DNA from 3 places in the Pseudomonas sp. JZ114 genome. Region 2 is predicted to be linked to each of the others. Evidence: predicted binding sites of a transcription regulator. Region 2 holds the regulator's gene; each other region holds the start of a gene.
The links. Region 2 encodes sigma-54, which starts transcription at its own class of promoters, with help from an activator protein. Its sites were predicted from a motif close to ANTGGCATNNANNTTGCTNT; they were not measured.

Region 1 (6,533 bases), 2.0 Mb from region 2:
GCGGCATTCAAAGGCATTGAAGTTCTCGATGGCGATTACGGATAGCACAATGAAAACCGGCCGCACGAGAGCGACCGGTAGTACCTGTCAGACCAGGCGGGCGTCCAGGCTGTTCTGGGCCAGGCGTTTGGCCTGATCCTGAGTCATGCCCAGGCTTTCGTACAGTGCCATGAAGTTTTCGGTCACGTAGCCGCCGAAATAGGCTGGATCGTCAGAGTTCACGGTCACTTTCAGGCCACGCTCAAGTAGTTTGAGAATGTTGTGCTGGCTCATGTCATCAAACACGCACAGCTTGGTGTTGGACAGCGGGCAGACCGTCAGCGGAATCTGCTGGTCAATCAGGCGGTGCAGCAGGCGCTCATCTTCGGCTGCACGGACGCCATGGTCGATACGGACCACATTCAGCAGATCCAGAGCTTCCCAGATGTACTCGGGCGGGCCTTCCTCGCCAGCATGTGCCACAGCAACAAAGCCTTCGCTGCGCGCGCGGTCGAAAACACGTTTGAACTTGCTTGGCGGATGACCCATCTCAGAGCTGTCCAGGCCAACCGCAATAAAGGCGTCACGGAAGGGAAGCGCCTGATCCAATGTCTTCTGGGCTTCGTCTTCAGACAGGTGACGCAGGAAGCTCAGGATCAAGCCGCTGGTTACACCCAGCTTCTGCTCGCCATCCTTGAGCGCCTGCTGGATACCGCGCAGGACTACTTCGAACGGAATACCACGGTCTGTATGCGTTTGCGGGTCGAAGAACGGCTCGGTATGAATGACGTTTTGTTCCTTGCACTTGAGCAGATAGGTCCACGTCAGGTCGTAAAAGTCTTCTTCAGTGCGCAGAACATTCGCGCCCTGGTAATACAGGTCCAGGAATTCCTGAAGGTTGTTGAAGGAGTAGGCTTTGCGCAGCGCCTCGACATTCTCGAAAGGCAGCTGGATGCCATGGCGCTCAGCCAGCTTGAACATGAGCTCGGGCTCGAGCGTGCCCTCCAGATGAAGATGAAGTTCGGCTTTGGGGAGGGCATTGAGCCAGTCGTACATGGTGGGATTACTCATTAACAGCGATTTGCCCGGAATTATGTCATGCCCACCGGCGCTGCGCAGGTCTTTACTGCCTGAGCGGAGTATTGAAGCAGGCAAAGCGCTATCAATGCCCGTGCAGAGTGTCAGGCCGACGCCTTGCAGTCTGGCAGCCTCCCGGCTTACCTCTGTGTTGTTTATTGTGGAAAGAGGCGAGCAGGAAAAGCGTTCAGATAGAAATCCTCAACTAGCAGCTCGATCTCACCTACAGGTTGCCAGTCGTTTTCTGAAAGAGTCCCTGTGGCACGAGAGCGTTTTAGCGGAGTGCAATGATTTTTTGCAGGCCGATGGCGAAATCACGCGCTGAAACATGTCGTAACCCTATGCCGTCAATTGGCTGGCCTTTCGCCGCATGAGGCGAGTCTTTCAAAGGATACGACTTACATGGTTTCAACATTGAGGGGCGAAGCATTCCTGCTGATCGCCATTGCGGCCGGCGTGCTGGCCTATGTCTTCGAGCATCAATTGGTAGGAAGCGGCCAGACGATTGCCTTGGTCGGGGCGGTGGCCCTGATCGCAGCCATCATCTGCGCTGCCATGCGTGTTGCTCACCATGCAGAGGTGCTTGCTGAAAAAGTGGGTGATCCCTACGGTACGATGATCCTGACGCTTTCGGCGGTGCTGGTAGAAGTGATCATCCTAGCCATTATGATGGGGCACGATCACTCGCCGACCCTGGCGCGAGATACGATCTACGCAGCTGTTATTCTCGATATCAATGGACTGATCGGCTTGGCCGCTCTTCTTGGAGGGCTCAAGCATGGCGAGCAGCGCTACAATGATGATTCCAGCCGTAGTTATGGGGTAATGATCCTGACCGCAGTGAGTATCTCCATGCTGGTGCCGGAATTCATTCCGGTCGAGCGCTGGCATGTCTACTCCGGCTTTACCATTATCGTAATGGTCTTGATGTATGCCCTGTTTCTGCGGATGCAGACTGGTCCCCATAGTTACTTCTTCAGCTACAACTATCCAGAAAAGAAGAAAAAGAAGCCTGCTGGTGACTCAACTGTCGTAGAGCACGAAGCGCCAGCGAATACAGGGTTATCGGTTGGTCTGCTGATTGTAGGCGTGGTAGTGACAGGCGCATTGGCCGAAGTCATGTCAAAATCACTGGACGCTGGTCTTGAAGGGCTGCCGGTTCCGCCTATGGTGTCTGCCTTGGTGGTTGCCGTTATCTCGGCCAGTCCAGAGATTCTTACTGCCTTGCGTGCAGCTATGGCCAACCGCATGCAGTCTGTTATCAACATCGCGTTGGGAGCATCGCTTTCCACCGTTATTCTAACGGTGCCGGTTGTTGAGGCCATTGCACTTTATACTGGGCAGCCTATGCAAATGGCTATGACCCCAGTGCAGACGGTCATGATGGGTGTCACCCTCATCATTGCTGCCATCAATCTCAATGACGGTGAGACCAATGCAATTGAAGGCATGACTCACTTTGTACTGTTCCTGACCTTTATTATGCTGACAATCATCGGTCTCTGATCCTGAGGGCGGGCTTGGTAATGCTTGCCCGCTCCATGCATCGTTCAGAAAGTGGCAACTTGAAAATTCAATGCACCTTATTTTCGGCCTGCCATATTCTTGGTAACAATTGGGATTACTAGACTCCTAATAAACGGCTAGGCAAGGGAAGGCCTGTAGGCCATTAGCAGTAGGGTAGGGCTGAAAATCTATAAGGGAGCAAGATAAAGGAGCAATCCGTCATGGAGTGATCAAAAAGTGATCAATTTTCCCTAGGCCGCGCAACGTATGCGTTTGGCACATGTATCCTTGGCTTATCCACAGCCCCATCCACGTTAAGTGTGAGCAAGTCGAGCCTCTCAACGCGCCTGCTAATCCTATACACGCTTTGAAATCAAGCACTTATTCTGGATTGGTAGCAGAAATCCTGTGGATGGATAAGTCCGCTCCGTAATACTCTTCCTCTTGCGTCAGACGCAGACCAAGCACTTTTTTGATGACGCCATAAACGATTAGTCCGCCTGCCAGTGCAATCGCTACGCCCATACATGTGCCAATCAGCTGGCTTACAAGGCTTACGCCTCCACGGCCTTCCAGCACGGGTTGCCCGAAGATGCCACATGCGATACCACCCCAGACGCCGCATAGGCCGTGCAAAGGCCAGACGCCCAGAACGTCATCGATTTTCCATTTCACCTGGGTGGCAGTGAATGCCCATACGAAGAGCCCTCCAGCAACTAGGCCTGTTGCCAATGCACCAATAGGATGCATTAAATCCGAACCGGCACAAACCGCGACCAGTCCAGCCAGTGGGCCGTTATGTAGAAAGCCCGGATCGTTTCGGCCAAAAATAAGCGACGCCACGACACCGCCTACCATGGCCATCAACGAATTTACGGCAACCAGACCGCTCACGCCGTCCAGTGTCTGAGCGCTCATGACATTAAAGCCAAACCAGCCAATAATCAAAATCCATGAGCCAAGTGCGAGGAAAGGAATATTGGAGGGAGGGAACGCCACCAGCCGCCCATCGCGATAACGACCGTTACGGCGGCCGAGTAACAGGACGGCTCCCAATGCAAGCCAACCCCCAACGGCGTGCACCACAACCGATCCGGCAAAGTCATGAAACTTCGCGCCAAAAGAGGCTTCAAGCCACGCTTGTACGCCGTGGTTGTTATTCCAGACGATTCCCTCAAAAAACGGATAGATAAAAGCCACGATTAGAGCCGTTGCGCAGAGCTGTGGTGCAAACCGTGCCCGCTCAGCAATACCGCCAGAAATAATCGCCGGAATAGCGGCTGCAAATGTCAGCAGAAAGAAAAACTTCACCAAGGCGTAGCCGTTATCGGCCATTAGCGTTTCAGCCGGGCCAAAGAAGTTGACGCCATAGGCAATCCAATACCCGATAAAAAAATAAGCCAGGGTAGAAATGGCGAAGTCGGCCAGTATTTTTGATAGCGCATTGACCTGGTTTTTCTGGCGAACCGTGCCTACTTCCAAAAAGGCAAAACCAGCATGCATGGCCAAAACCATGACAGCGCCTACCAGAATGAATAATGTGTTGGATCCGTGGATCAGAATGCTTACGGCGCTTTGCAGTTCGTTCATGATTGGCAGTTACACAAGAATGAATAACGGCACCAAAAGCAGTCAGTATTCAAGGTCGGCGCACTGAAATGGCGCATTTTGCCTGACGTGATTTACATGCTTTGATGTTAGGTGCAGATGTTAAATGGCAGAGAAGACGAGCCCGCAAGCCTCAATTGCACGCTTGCAGAGCAGGGTCTCTCTCCTGCGCACCATAAAGCAGCAATTCTTGTGCCGTTCGAAGCGGTGAAGAGCGAAGCTATACGCTTCGCTTGGGTAGTCTTATTCCTGGATGCGGTGCAACGCTATGCGGCCCCGGCTAACATCTGCCAGAAAGCGCTCTAGAGGAGAAAGACGCTCTTCCGGCAAAGCCAGGCGAATATCGACACCCGAGGCACCGAATGCTTTGTCGTCTAGAAGAGCATCAAACTCATGTAGTCTGGATTCGAGCAGGGGAAGCTCAGAATAAGTGCAGTGGCAGGCCACCAGAACTCGAGGTACCAACTCCACAAGCTCAGCCTGTTGAAGGCATTTGGCAGCACAGCCTCCATATGCACGCACCAATCCACCTGTCCCCAGCTTTATGCCACCGAACCAGCGTGTTACCACTACAACCACACGGTCACAGTTCTGCCCTTCGATGGCCGTTAGGATGGGGCGGCCGGCAGTCCCGCCAGGCTCGCCGTCATCGTTGAAGCGATATTGTTGGCCAAGCTTCCAGGCCCAACAATTGTGAGTAGCGCCAGGGTCGCTGACCCGGTCAATAAAAGTCTGCGCATCGGCAGCACTTGAAATAGGTGCAGCAAAAGCCTGAAAGCGACTCTTGCGCATCTCTTCCTGAAAGACCGCTTCAACTAATAGTGTTTCGCTCATATGCGAGCCGGCAGCTGAAGGCTACAGCCCTTGAATATGATATGAGTCAACGTATGGGGCGCTGCCTCGAAATCCTGGTCAGTCAATTGGTTGCGTCCTGTCACATGGCAGAGTCGGCTGGAAAAGTCAGCATAGTGCTAAGTGCTGCCTCGTAACACGAAAATAAGATGTACAGGGTCAACGGGATCCATTTTGCCGTGTTTGATCCATGCTTCAAAGACAGCTGCCCGCTGCCTAAACCAGTTCCGGTAGTCCTGATCGAAATATTCATACAGGCAAGTACCGTCACCAACAATTTCCATGGCAAAAATACACGAGGCTAGAAGATACCGCCGAGAAAGCGTCGTTTTGGCTTGAATGTAGCGAGCCAATGCTTCGGCAGGATGCTCTTCAAACGCAAGCGTGTTAAATGTACTGCCAGAGCTCAAGGATATTGGCCAGCAGAGCCATATGAAGCCTAACGTGTTATTGAAACAGTAATGTACGTTGGCCTTGGGCAAGCTGACCCGCTGGGCAATGGTATTCATGAAGCCAGTTAGGGCCTCAGGAGTGCCGCGTTTTGAGAACGGCGCTTGATAAAATGAGTAGCATAAGCAGGCGCAGCGCATCAAATAGGCGCTGCGCCTAAGCTTTTAGAAATGATATTTGGCTATTACGCTAAAAGTATTCTGGTCCGTGCGAAAAGCTTGGCTGTCTTTGATGCCGTATTTGTCAGACCAGTAATCGTACTCCACCCCTACATACATATGCTTGGCTTCGTAGCCCATCGCCTTGCCAAGGTCATATTTGATCTGTGGGTTGAAGTGGAAATTGGCGTGATAGCTGCGACTAGGAGTTTTGTTATCGTTTCTATTATTAACGACCCAGTCGATATAGCCGTCAAACAGGATATCTGAAGTCCCCGCCGGCAAAGTAATGGACCATGCGGGCGTAACCTGCCAGGCGCCTGAGCGAACCCGGCTACCTTCAGGCTTGCGATAGTAGAAGTTCAGAGTAAAGAAATTGAAGCCGGGCACCTTCAGATCGAAACCAGGGCCGATCAGGTAGCTATCGACATCACCTTCACCAAACTCATAGGTAGTGGCCAGCAGCACATCAGTGATCGGGCCAAGCTCTAATTTGGTACCCGTCAGCTTACCCAGCGAGAAGCGAGGGCTGAATTCGCCATAGTAACTGTGATGGCCATTGGCGTTGGAGCGCCCGACACCGTTGTACCAACTGTTATCGACAAAAAACCAGATATCGCCCCATGACCAGTCACTGGCATGTTCAAAGGTGATCGTTTGCTGGGTATCAGGATCAACCTTGTAATTTTGCCCGTATAGGTAGGTAAGGCTATTGTCCTGCCAATGTAACATGCCATCAGCCATAGCATTTCCTGTTAACAACAGGCCGCTGGCTAATACAACGGAAGAAAGGGCGCGGCTCATTGTCTGCTCCTAGAGAAAAGTCGTTTTTAGTAATAAACGCTCCAAACCTGTTCGCTCGGTCAGGCTTTTCCCCGTTTAGCAAGAACAGAGCCAAGGTTT
Region 2 (6,533 bases):
GCTCGATGCACGAGGCTTCACGGCTGAAGATTTTGCCTTTTCTCACCCCGGCGGCGCTCTGGGCCGACGCCTACTTCTCAAGGTCGAGCATGTCATGCATAGCGGGAAGGAATTACCTCAAGTGCCGCGAGGCACTTCGCTTAGCGGTGCATTACTTGAGATGTCCCAAAAAGGGCTTGGCATGACCGTCGTCACGGAGCCTGATGGCCGACTGGCAGGTATTTTTACTGATGGGGACCTTCGGCGTGCGCTTGATCGCGGAATTGACGTACGCTCAACGACCATAGACCACGTCATGACGGAGCATGGTCGTACGGCACGCCCACAGATGCTGGCAGCAGAGGCATTGAAAGTCATGGAAGATCACAAGATTAGCGCCTTGGTTGTGGTCGACGAGAAAGATTACCCTCTGGGGGCACTGAACATGCACGACCTGCTTCGCGCAGGCGTCATGTGAATGCAGCTCATATCGAGAGACAGCCCATCATTGCTGCTGTATGGCAGTGATGGCACTCATAAATGCTTTACGCCTCAAATGGTACAAAGCCTTTGCCGTGCTTTATGCCGCCGTTTGACTACAATGCTTTTGCAGGCCTTTTGTCATGTTCCGTACACTGCGTAAACCTGTACTTTATGTCCTGATTGCCCTGGCGCTGGTCGCTATCGGTTACTGGAACCTCTTGCCGCAACGGTTTATCGATGACCCGGCAGGCAATGCCCAGACCGATAATGCCATTGATGCCTATGCAACAAATGTCAAAACGATCCAGTACCGTGCCGATGGAAAGGTACAATACGAGATGACAGCCGAACGGCTTGATCACGTTCAGGCCACCGATGTCACACTGGTTTCGAAACCCGATATGCTGGCATACCGCGGTACTGACCTGCCCTGGCATGTTCGCAGCGCAAGGGCCGAGGTGGCGCCAAAAGGTACACAGGCTGAGTTGATCGATGATGTAAGGGTCGAGCGTACAGACGAAAAGGGCCGCCCTATCGTGATGACGACGACGCGAATGACTGTTTTTCCTGACAAAAATTATGCGCAGACTGAGCAAGCCGTTAAGATTGAGGCCGCTAATAGCGTGACCACAGCGAAAGGCATGAAAGCGTACCTGAATGACGGCAGAATGCTCCTGCTGTCCAATGTAAGAGGCCAGCATGAGGTTCGTTAAATCTCTACCCCTTCTTTTAACCCTGGGCGCTACGTTCGGAAGCGTTAACGCCTGGGCTCTGCCTTCTGACCGCAACCAGCCTATCCGGGTACAGGCCGACAGCGCCGAACTCGATGACAAGCAGAACGTAGCGGTTTATCGAGGCGACGTCATCATTACCCAAGGCACGATGAAGATCACGGGTAACACCGTGACCATCACCCAGGACAACAACGGCAACATCAAGGTTGCAACTGCCGTTGGCAAGCCGGCTCACTATGAGCAGAAGCCATCTGCGGACAAAGATACGGTGAAGGCTTACGGCCTGACTATCCAGTACTATGCGGATGAAAACCGAATCGTACTGATCGACCAGGCACGCGTTGAACAGCAAGGCAATACGTTCGAAGGCGAAAAGATCGTTTACGACACCCAGCGCCAGATCGTGAATGCTGGCCGTGCAAACGGTAACAAGATCACCACACCAAGACCGCGTATCGACATGGTCATCCAGCCCAAGAACAAAGACCAGCAGCCGGGGCAAGCTCAATGACAGTACTGCTCAAAGCCCAGCATCTGGCCAAGAGCTATAAGGGTCGCCAAGTGGTCCGGGATGTCAGCCTGACCATCGAAAGCGGCCAGATCGTGGGACTGCTCGGACCTAACGGTGCGGGCAAGACGACATGCTTTTATATGATCGTAGGGTTGGTCAACGCCGATCATGGCCGTGTACTGATCGATAACCAGGATGTCACCAACCTGCCTATGCACGGCAGAGCGCAGGCAGGTATCGGTTATCTCCCCCAGGAAGCATCGATATTCCGCAAGCTGACCGTGGCCAACAACATCATGGCCATCCTTGAAACACGCAAGGACCTGGACCGAAACGGACGCACCCAGGCGCTCGAGTCGCTGCTTCAAGAATTTCACATCACCCATATTCGTGACAACCTAGGCATGAGCCTGTCGGGTGGGGAACGTCGTCGCGTCGAGATTGCTCGCGCCCTAGCCACGGCGCCCAAGTTCATTCTGCTGGATGAGCCCTTTGCCGGTGTCGACCCTATTTCAGTGGGTGATATCAAGCAAATCATTCGCCACTTGAAAGCCAAAGGCATTGGCGTTTTGATCACGGATCACAATGTTCGGGAAACCCTCACAATCTGTGAGATGGCTTATATTGTGAATGACGGACAGCTGATTGCTGAAGGCGATGCCGAAAGCGTGCTGGCCAACGACCTGGTTAAGGAAGTTTATCTGGGGCACGAATTCCGCCTCTAGGCAAAAGGGTAAAAACCAGGCATATAATTTGCTCATCCCTACCAAATTATCTGGTGGGCTCCGTGGCGCAGTTCGCGTCTGTAGATTAAGGTGCTAAGCCCGCAGCCATGAAACCATCGTTAGTTTTAAAGATGGGCCAGCAGCTGACCATGACTCCTCAGCTGCAACAGGCCATTCGATTGCTTCAACTTTCGACGCTTGATCTCCAGCAGGAAATTCAGGAAGCCCTGGAATCCAACCCCATGCTCGAGCGGCAAGAAGAAGGCGATGATTTTGATCACAGCGACCCGCTTGCCGATGGCGAGGAGCTATCGAATCCTGGTAGCCAGGAGGTTACGTTCAAGGATACGGCTCCCTCGATAGAGACCTCTGAGTCGGACGAGTCCGAATGGAGTGACCGTATCCCCAATGAGCTTCCCGTCGATACCGCCTGGGAAGATATCTATCAGACAAGCGCGAGCAGCCTTCCGAGCTCTGACGACGATGAATGGGATTTCACATCCAGAACATCGACAGGTGAAAGTCTGCAGAGCCATCTTCTCTGGCAACTGAATCTGGCCCCGATGTCGGACGTGGATCGCATGGTCGCCATGTCGATCATCGACGGCATCAATAATGATGGCTACCTCGAAGAATCACTCGAAGACATACACGCCTCGCTAGATCCTGAGCTTGAGGTAGAGATTGATGAAGTCGAAGTAGTTTTACGCCGTGTTCAACAGTTCGAACCGGCAGGCGTAGGCGCACGTAATCTCAAGGAATGCCTGCTGCTGCAACTCAATCAGCTTCCAGGCAAAACACCACGGCTGGCGGAAGCCAAGCGCTTGGTCACAGATTATCTGGACGTCCTAGGCAGCCGTGATTACAGCCAGCTCATGCGCCGCATGAAGATCAAGGAAGATGAGTTACGCGACGTAATCGAGCTGATTCAAAGCCTGCACCCCCGACCAGGCTCCCAGATCGAATCAGGTGAAGCCGAGTACGTGGTTCCTGATGTCATCGTGCGCAAACACAATGACCGTTGGCTGGTTGAGCTGAACCAGGAGGCGGTGCCGCGGCTACGCGTAAACTCACAATATGCCGGTTTCGTGAAACGTGCCGACAGCAGTGCAGATAACACTTTCATGCGTAACCAGTTGCAGGAAGCTCGCTGGTTCATCAAGAGTCTGCAGAGCCGTAACGAGACCCTGATGAAGGTTGCGACGCAAATCGTCGAGCATCAGCGTGGCTTTCTAGAGTATGGCGAAGAAGCCATGAAACCACTCGTACTTCACGATATTGCCGAGGCGGTTGGCATGCACGAGTCCACAATTTCTCGTGTGACCACCCAAAAGTATATGCACACGCCTCGTGGCATATACGAATTGAAATACTTCTTCTCCAGTCACGTAAGCACGGCTGAGGGCGGTGAATGCTCGTCGACCGCCATTCGCGCCATCATCAAAAAACTTGTTGCCGCCGAAAATGCAAAAAAGCCATTGAGCGACAGCAAGATCGCTGGTTTACTGGAGTCACAAGGCATACAGGTCGCGCGTCGGACTGTAGCCAAATACCGTGAGTCGCTGGGCATTGCTCCATCGAGTGAACGGAAAAGGCTGGTCTAGACTTAGGCGGCTCGCCACGAGCGGACTGCGAGCGCGGGGAAAAGAGGCGCTTATCGCTCAACAGTGTTTCTTCGGCAGGCCTAATGCCTGCCTGTTACACCACGGCAATAAGGAGAACGCGGTATGCAAGTCAACATCAGTGGGCATCAACTGGATGTTACCGACTCCCTTCGCAGCTACGTTGGAGAAAAGCTCGCCCGACTTGAACGCCACTTCGATCGCATTACCAGTGCTCAGGTAATCATGCAGGTCGATAAACTGAAACAGAAAGTTGAAGCCACCTTGCATGTTGCAGGTGCGTCTGTCGTTGCAAATGCCGAACATGAAGACATGTACGCTGCCATCGACCTTCTCACCGATAAACTCGACCGCCAGTTGATCAAACACAAAGAGAAACAGCTCGAGAGGCAGCAAGGGTTGGGCGTCCGTTGAGACTTAACATCACCCTATGATTCGATTAGAAACCATTCTGACCCCTGGCCGCTCACACGTGAGCGTGCCAGGGGTCAGTAAAGAAAGCGTGCTTCAGCAGATCTCTGAAATTGCTGCGACTGACTTGCCAGGGCAAGACGCTCACTCAATTTTCGAAAGCCTCATGGCCCGAGAAAAGTTAGGGTCGACCGGTTTCGGCAATGGAATAGCTATTCCTCACTGCCGCCTGAGTGGCTCCAAGGAGCCTATTAGTGTGCTGTGCCACCTGCAAACACCGGTAGACTTCGACTCACTCGACGGAGCGCCAGTAGACCTTATTTTCGTCCTGCTCGTACCCGAAGCCGCTACCGAGCAGCATCTGGAGTTGTTGCGCCAGATTGCAGCCATGCTGGATAAGGCTGAAATCCGCGACCGACTGCGCCATGCAACTACTAGCAATGGGCTCTATCAAATAGTTATCGACGCCCAAAGCGGTCATTAACATGCATCTGATTATCGTCAGTGGACGCTCCGGATCTGGCAAAAGCACAGCACTAGATGTGCTGGAAGACAACGGCTTTTATTGCATCGATAATCTACCTGCCGGTCTTTTACCGGACCTGTCCGAGCGCGCCCTGACTGAATCCGAAGGGGCTCAGTCTCAGATAGCCCTGTCTATCGACGCCCGCAACCTGCCTAGCCAGCTACAACGCTTTCCCGAGCTGCTTGAGCAAGTCAGATCACGCCATATCCGTTGCGATGTGCTGTATCTGGATGCAGATGATCAGACACTGCTCAAACGGTTCTCGGAAACCCGCCGTCGTCATCCGCTTACGAGCGAGTATCGTTCGCTGGCTGAAGCCATCGAGGATGAGCGTCAGCTGCTGATGCCTATTGCCGATCTGGCTGACCTGAAGATCGACACCACTCATCTGAATCTCTATCAGCTCAAGGACATGATCAAGCTACGCTTGCTCAATGCACCCGAGCCTGGCACTGCGTTTCTAATCGAGTCGTTCGGTTTCAAACGGGGCCTCCCGGTTGACGCAGATATGGTTTTCGATATCCGCTTCCTGCCCAATCCCTATTGGAAAGCAGAGCTCAGGGAGCTTTCAGGTCTAGATCAACCCGTGATCGAGTATCTGGAGGAGCAAACCGAGGTCGAAGAGCTCTACCAAGACATCTATAATTACCTGTCTAAATGGCTGCCCAATTTCGCCGCTAACAATCGCTCTTATGTAACGATTGCGATTGGCTGTACGGGAGGCCACCACCGCTCGGTTTACATTGCCCAGCGACTGGGAACAGCTCTCAAATCAAAACTGAAAAAAGTCCAGATTCGCCACCGCGACCTACCTGGACAATAGCGATTAAGGACACTCAACGTAATGCCCGCCCAAGAAATCACCATCATCAATAAGCTAGGGCTGCATGCACGCGCAGCGGCCAAGTTCGTCGGTGTGGCTGGGCGCTTTCCTTGCGAAGTCAGAGTCGGTAGAAGCCCTGAAAGCACAATCGATGGGAAAAGCATCATGTCTGTCATGATGCTGGCTGCCGGCAAAGGCACGATGCTTCACTTGGCAACGGAAGGCGAACAGAGCGAAGAAGCCTTGCAGGCATTGATTGAATTGATCAACAACCGGTTCGACGAAGGCGAATGATCGCCCACGCTCCCCTACCCTAACGCGGTATCCATTACCATCATCAGACAAAAACCAATGCCGAGCCCGACGGTGGCAGCACTGCGGTGACCCTTTTTAAGGTGCGCCTCAGGAATGACTTCGTGGGTTACGGCAAACAGCATGGCACCTGCTGCCAGCGACAGCCCCCAGGGCAGCATCATCTGACTGAAATTGACCAGCCAGGCGCTAATGACTGCGAAAAGCGGCTCAACCAGCCCTGAGGCTGCGCCAATGCCCACCGCTTTATATCGGTTTACGCCCGCTCCAGCCAACACCAGCGCAATCACCATCCCTTCCGGAAAGTCCTGCAGGGCGATCCCAAGCGCCAGGCTCTCTGCCCCGTCAACAGCACCACCTGCGGCTACACCGACAGCCATCCCTTCGGGAATGTTATGAAGAATAAT
Region 3 (6,533 bases), 1.3 Mb from region 2:
AATATTGGTACGTGCCAGTTTGGGCAGCTTGTTGGAGCCGAGCATGCGATCCACCAGGTTGCGCAGGCGGTCAGACTCCTCAATGATGACGTTCGTGTAATCTTTCAGGGACTCGTCCGGTAACTCCCGAGAGAGGAGTTGCGCAGCGCCACGGATGCCCCCTAGGGGATTCTTGATCTCATGGGCAAGCCCGCGAACCAGCAGTTTGGTCGTTTCCTGCTTGGAAAGCTGGGCTTCCTCTTTGGTAATTCGCAGGAGACGATCCCTGGGATGCACTTCCAGCAACAGGTAGGTCGTAGAAGGGCTGAGCACAGGCGTAACAGCATAATCCACCGTCAGGTTGTTGCCTGTAGTGGACACCAGCAGTGCTTCACGCTTGGTAAACGGGTGCGAGTGCTCCACTGCCTGACGAAGGGCTTGGAGCGCTTCCGGCGACTCGGTGAACAATTCACTGATGAATTGACCGTGGCTACGCTGACCGCTGACGGCCAACAGCATTTCAGCTGCCGGATTCATGTACTCAAGGCGCAGCTCGGCGTTGAGCAGAATGACTGCCGTCGTAAGGTTATCCAGCAGCAGACGATGCATCATTTCCGTAGGCATGGCGAATCAGCTTTGATGTGACGACCCATGAAAATGCAAGAAACAAACCAAGCTACGTAAATAGGCTGCCCTGTGTTAGGGCAAGCCCATAACCTGTGCACTGCACGTAGCCTTAAGCTGTTTTCTAGCTAATCAGGATGTCTCGTTTTGGTGCGACCTACAGTATTGCACTGATATGGTGCATAAGGGGCTGGCGCTTTATTCTTCTTCGGGTTTTTCAGAAAGCGGACATTCGGGACGAATACCCCACTCACCGTCCTTGCAGGGGTTGGCCAGACGCCGCTGAGACAGCGACATGCGCTTCATATGGAAAGGTTGGCTAGGCGTACGCTCGACCACGACGCCGCCTTCCGTAACGATCTCCACCGCGATCTGATGCGTGCCCCGATCCAGGTTTTCAAGTGGAAATACCGGACTGCGCCCAGGGGCTCCTGCGGGTTGGCCATCCAGAATCAGCCGGTAGAAATGAGTAGGCATCAGTTCTGGATCGCTGGTGGCTGTTACGATCAGCTCACCGGCATTGCTCCGAATCGTAGCGTCCGGCTCCGGTACAAGAATGCGCAGCATCTGGTAGGACGCGATCTGAGCCGGTGGCGGTGGGGCGGATGGCTGCACCGGTTTACGAATATCCGGATTAGAGGGTGACAGCTTGATCGTACGTGGTGCAGCAGGCGACGGCATGCTGTTGGAAGGCTGAATCGTAACAGGGTTGGCCTTGATGCCCTTTGGAGGGCTATCTGTGAAGATGCGGTTACCTTCGGCATCGGTGTAGGTGTACACGGCTGCAAAGGTCGGCTGCGTCAGGAAGAGTAGTACAAGCAGATAAATGAAGCGCATCGGTAAGGATCAACGACTCGGACTGTTGAGGCTGATGCGTTGCACCGTGATCTCAACGGGCTCGCTCTGTTGTACGACACGTGTACCTTCGACCACCTCTATGGCCAGGCTGTGTGTGCCACGGTCTATGTTAGTCAGATGAAAAAAAGGTGCTCGGGTCGGCTCACCATAAGGTTGCCCATCCACCAGCAGGCGAAGTTCATGGCCGGGCGATAGGGCAGGCGTTATGGTCGCGCTAATGGAAAAAGTGCCATTGTTCGCTCGTAGCGCTTCATCGTCAGGCGCATCCAGGCGCAGGGTTTGATAGGGCTGACTCGTGGCTGCGCCCGTGTCGGGCGGGGACGGAGAGGGCGCGGTCGACGCCGGCGTCTCGGCTTTCACGGTGTTGGGGCGCTGCAGTTCGACCCGTTCGGCAGGCGCGTTCGCTGGCGGCTGGTCGCTGAAGACTGTTTGGCCGTTCGGGCCTACCGAGCGATAGATTTCGGCGTGAACAGGCAAGGTCATGGCAAACACTAGGCTGGCGAACAGCAGGCGCATATCTGTTCCTAGGGTGACACTGGCGTCACATAGAGAAAGAGGTAAGTCATAAGCGTTGCACTGACAGGCCCTTATGACAAGCGCCCATAAGCAAAAGGCCTCCCGAAGGAGGCCTCTGCTGTACAACCGGTGGCTTAGACGCTGTAGTACAGGTCGTATTCCAGCGGGTGAACGAAGGTGCGAACCTTGATCTCTTCTTCGCTCTTGAGCTCGATATAGGTATCGATGAACTCATCAGTGAAGACGCCACCCTTGGTCAGGAACGCGCGGTCAGCGTCCAGGGACTCCAGTGCTTCCTTCAGGCTGCCACATACCTGCGGGATCTGCTTGGCCTCTTCTGGCGGCAGGTCGTACAGGTTCTTGTCGGCAGCATCGCCAGGGTGAATCTTGTTCTGGATACCATCCAGACCCGCCATCAGCAGTGCAGCGAAGCACAGGTAAGGGTTGGCCGCCGGGTCCGGGAAGCGCGCTTCGATACGGCGGGCTTTCGGGCTGGAAACGTAGGGGATACGGATCGAGGCGGAACGGTTGCGAGCCGAGTAGGCCAACATGACCGGTGCTTCAAAGCCGGGAACCAGACGCTTATAGGAGTTGGTGGACGGGTTGGTAAAGCCATTCAGAGCCTTGCCATGCTTGATGATGCCGCCGATGAAGTACAGGGCAGTATCGGACAGGCCGGCATAGCCTTCGCCTGCGAACGTGTTCTTGCCTTCCTTGGAGATAGACATGTGAACGTGCATGCCCGAGCCGTTATCGCCATACAGCGGCTTCGGCATGAAGGTTACGGTCTTGCCGTAGGCATCAGCGACGTTGTGTACGCAGTACTTCAGCGTCTGGACTTCGTCCGCCTTGGCTACCAGCGTGTTGAACTTCACGCCGATCTCGTTCTGGCCGGCAGTCGCCACTTCATGGTGGTGAACTTCAACAACCAGACCCATTTCTTCCAGCGCATTACACATGGCCGTACGGATTTCGTGGTCGTGGTCGACCGGCGGAACCGGGAAGTAACCGCCCTTGACGCCCGGACGGTGACCCTTGTTGCCGCTTTCGAAATCAGCGTCAGTGTTCCAGGATGCTTGTTCGGAAAAGATCTTGAACATGGAGCCGGAGATGTCAGACTTGAACTTCACTTCGTCGAAGATGAAGAACTCGGGCTCTGGACCTACGAATACAGTGTCACCGATACCGGTGGACTTCAGATACTCTTCGGCAGCCTTGGCAATAGCACGGGGATCGCGCTCATAAGGCTGCATGGTGGACGGTTCGATGATGTCGCAGACCAGGATCACGGTCGGCTCTTCAGTGAACGGATCCAGCACGGCGGTGCTGTCGTCCGGCATCAGGATCATGTCGGAAGCTTCGATACCTTTCCAGCCAGCAATGGAGGAGCCGTCGAACATTTTGCCGTGTTCGAAGAAGTCTTCATCGAGGGCGTCGCGAGCGGGCATAGTAACGTGCTGCTGCTTTCCCTTGGTGTCCGTGAAGCGCAGGTCTATCCACTTCACGTCGTTTTCTTTGATCAGTTGAACCGCCTTCGACATGTTTTCCTCCAGAGGGATTGAGGCTGGGAGCGGTTGGCGTAACTCCCAGGATCAGGTGTACCCGTAGCAAGGGCACTTCTGAAAACGGTTGCGCTTTCAGAAGAGCCCTATCCTCGCCTAAGGGCTACTGCCTCACAAGGGAGCAAGTAGCGTGCCAGTGCCCTGTAATGGACAGGGCCGCACTAACACTAGGCCTTGGCCGTTAATAGTGCCTTTGGAATAGACCACTGAGCACCAAAAGCGTGCTTTATATTTTTTATAGCACCAAATTGGTGCTTTTATGTATTTAGACCAATGGAAGTCAGAACTTTCAGTTTGAGCTATACTTGTCGACCTTTTCTCGTCGTTTCCGCTCTTCTTTAAAATTTCATGAAGCTCATCGTCAAAGTCTTTCCGGAAATCACTATCAAAAGTCGTCCGGTGCGCAAGCGTTTCATTCGCCAGCTGGCGAAGAATATCCGGGTGGTCTTGAGGGATCTGGACCCGAACCTGACGGTGGAGGGTGAGTGGGATAACCTGGAAGTCGAAACACAGCAGACCGAGCCGAAGGTTCTGCGCGAGATGATCGAGCGCCTGACCTGCACGCCAGGGATCGGTCATTTCCTGGAGGTCCATGAATACCCGCTGGGCGACTTCGAAGATATTCTCGACAAATGCATCCAGCATTTCGGTGAGCGCATTCGCGGCAAGGTATTCTCCTTGCGCTGCAAGCGGGCCGGCAAACATGATTTCAGCTCCATGGACATAGAGCGCTACGTCGGGGGCGGACTGCGCCAGCGCTGTGGCGGTGCGGGGATTTCCCTCAAGGATCCCGAGGTGCTTGCACGCATCGAGATCCGCCATGACCGCCTGTTCGTGATTGATCGGCAGCACGACGGTCTGGGAGGGTATCCACTGGGTGCTCTCGAACAGGTGCTGGTGCTCATGTCCGGTGGTTACGACTCAACCGTTGCCGCCTACCAAATGATGCGTCGCGGCCTGGTCAGTCATTTCTGCTTCTTCAATCTGGGTGGGCGTGCTCATGAATTGGGCGTTATGGAGGTTGCCCATTATCTGTGGGAGAAATTCGGCCGTTCCCAGCGCGTGCTGTTTATCAGCGTGCCGTTCGAAGAGGTGGTCGGCGAGATCCTGACCAAGGTGGATGACAGCCAGATGGGCGTCATCCTCAAGCGCATGATGCTGCGCGCAGCCAGCCGCATGGCTGAGCGCCTGGACATCGATGCGCTGGTCACGGGCGAGGCGATCTCGCAGGTTTCCAGCCAGACCCTGCCCAACCTGGCCGTAATCGACCGTGTCACCGATACGCTGGTGCTGCGTCCACTGCTGGCCAGTCACAAGCAGGACATCATCGACACGGCCGAACAGATCGGCACGGCGGCATTTGCCAAGCACATGCCGGAGTACTGCGGCGTGATTTCGGTGAACCCGACGACCAAGGCCAAGGGCTACCGTATCGAGCACGAAGAAACCAAATTCGACATGACCATCCTGGACGCAGCCCTTGAGCGCGCTACGATGATGACAGTCGACAAGGTGATCGACGAGCTTGGCAAGGATTTGAAGGTTGAGGAAGTCAGCCAGGCGCTGCCTGGTCAGATCGTGCTCGACATTCGTCACCCAGATAGTCAGGAGGATGATCCTCTGGCCGTGGACGGTGTCGAAGTGCAGGCTATGCCATTCTTTGCACTGAACAATCGATTCAAGGAACTGGACGAGAGTCGCCAGTACCTTCTCTACTGTGACAAAGGTGTCATGAGTCGCCTGCATGCTCATCATTTGCTCAATGAGGGGCATGCGAATGTACGTGTTTATCGCCCGGACTAAACAGCCCGGGCTGTTTGGCGGCAGCATTCGCCATCGCCCTCCCGACCGGGGTTGAGGGCAGGCCTGTCGGGCTGCTCGTAGGCGCAGATCTCATTGGCGCCTTTGTTTCTCTGGATTAAATGCCCTTTGGGCTTGAATGAATTTTGCTGAATGTCGTGTCGGGCTTGCTGTGATCAGCCGCTGCGGCCCGGCTCAACTTGATAACGAGACTGAAAAAGTGATCGAGAATCTTCGTAATATCGCCATCATCGCCCACGTTGACCATGGCAAGACCACGCTAGTAGACAAGCTGCTGAAGCTGTCCGGTACGCTGGACCGCAAGGAAGCCGAAGGCGAGCGCGTCATGGACTCCAACGACCAGGAAAGAGAGCGTGGTATTACCATCCTGGCCAAGAACACGGCGATCAAGTGGAACGGCTATAACATCAACATCGTGGATACACCCGGTCACGCTGACTTCGGCGGTGAAGTAGAGCGTGTAATGTCGATGGTTGACTCCGTACTGCTGGTTGTGGACGCGCAAGACGGCCCCATGCCTCAGACCCGTTTCGTGACCCAGAAGGCGTTCAAGGCGGGCCTGCGTCCGATCGTGATCGTGAACAAGATCGACCGTCCGGGCGCGCGTCCAGATTGGGTTATCGACCAGATCTTCGACCTGTTCGACAACCTGGGCGCCACTGATGAGCAGCTGGATTTCCCGATCGTCTACGCCAGCGCCCTGAACGGCATCGCCGGCATGGACTACGAGAAGATGGACGACAATATGGATGCCGTGTTCCAGGCCATCATTGACCACGTACCGGCTCCCCAGGTCGACGTAAACGGCCCGTTCCAGATGCAGATCTCCCAGCTGGACTACAGCAGCTTCCTTGGTGTGATCGGCATTGGCCGTATCGCACGCGGTACCATCAAGGCCAACACTCCGGTAACCGCTATCGGTGCCGATGGCAAGAAGCGTAACGGCCGCATTCTGAAGATCATGGGTCACCACGGTCTGCAGCGTGTCGAGGTTCCTGAGGCGCAGGCCGGTGACATCGTTTGCGTCAGCGGCATGGACGAGCTGTTCATTTCCGATACCCTGTGTGACCAGCAGACCGTCGAGGCGCTGCCTCCGCTGACCGTTGACCAGCCGACCGTTTCGATGACCTTCCAGGTCAATGACTCGCCGTTCGCTGGCAAAGAAGGCAAGTT

Region 1: the regulator sigma-54 is predicted to act here: its motif matches at 4,351-4,370, upstream of JQR90_RS15255 (ammonium transporter).
Region 3: the regulator sigma-54 is predicted to act here: its motif matches at 3,658-3,677, upstream of glnA (glutamate--ammonia ligase).

Annotation. Positions count from the first base shown of each region.
Region 1 is NZ_CP069256.1:3,220,010-3,226,542, reverse strand. Features, by position in the region: gene hisN (histidinol-phosphatase) at 1-17, opposite strand, end outside; gene JQR90_RS15265 (adenosine deaminase) at 88-1,035, opposite strand; gene JQR90_RS15260 (calcium:proton antiporter) at 1,459-2,562, shown strand; gene JQR90_RS15255 (ammonium transporter) at 2,944-4,152, opposite strand; gene JQR90_RS15250 (IMPACT family protein) at 4,414-5,004, opposite strand; partial or broken gene JQR90_RS15245 (TetR family transcriptional regulator C-terminal domain-containing protein) at 5,001-5,531, opposite strand; gene JQR90_RS15240 (outer membrane protein OmpK) at 5,637-6,434, opposite strand.
Region 2 is NZ_CP069256.1:1,028,703-1,035,235, reverse strand. Features, by position in the region: gene JQR90_RS04810 (KpsF/GutQ family sugar-phosphate isomerase) at 1-457, shown strand, start outside; gene lptC (LPS export ABC transporter periplasmic protein LptC) at 603-1,175, shown strand; gene lptA (lipopolysaccharide transport periplasmic protein LptA) at 1,162-1,707, shown strand; gene lptB (LPS export ABC transporter ATP-binding protein) at 1,704-2,432, shown strand; gene JQR90_RS04790 (RNA polymerase factor sigma-54) at 2,540-4,036, shown strand; gene hpf (ribosome hibernation-promoting factor, HPF/YfiA family) at 4,160-4,468, shown strand; gene ptsN (PTS IIA-like nitrogen regulatory protein PtsN) at 4,485-4,949, shown strand; gene rapZ (RNase adapter RapZ) at 4,951-5,814, shown strand; gene JQR90_RS04770 (HPr family phosphocarrier protein) at 5,836-6,108, shown strand; gene JQR90_RS04765 (ZIP family metal transporter) at 6,123-6,533, opposite strand, start outside.
Region 3 is NZ_CP069256.1:3,914,006-3,920,538, reverse strand. Features, by position in the region: gene glnL (nitrogen regulation protein NR(II)) at 1-603, opposite strand, end outside; gene JQR90_RS18385 (DUF4124 domain-containing protein) at 802-1,440, opposite strand; gene JQR90_RS18380 (DUF4124 domain-containing protein) at 1,450-1,977, opposite strand; gene glnA (glutamate--ammonia ligase) at 2,112-3,518, opposite strand; gene thiI (tRNA uracil 4-sulfurtransferase ThiI) at 3,888-5,342, shown strand; gene typA (translational GTPase TypA) at 5,560-6,533, shown strand, end outside.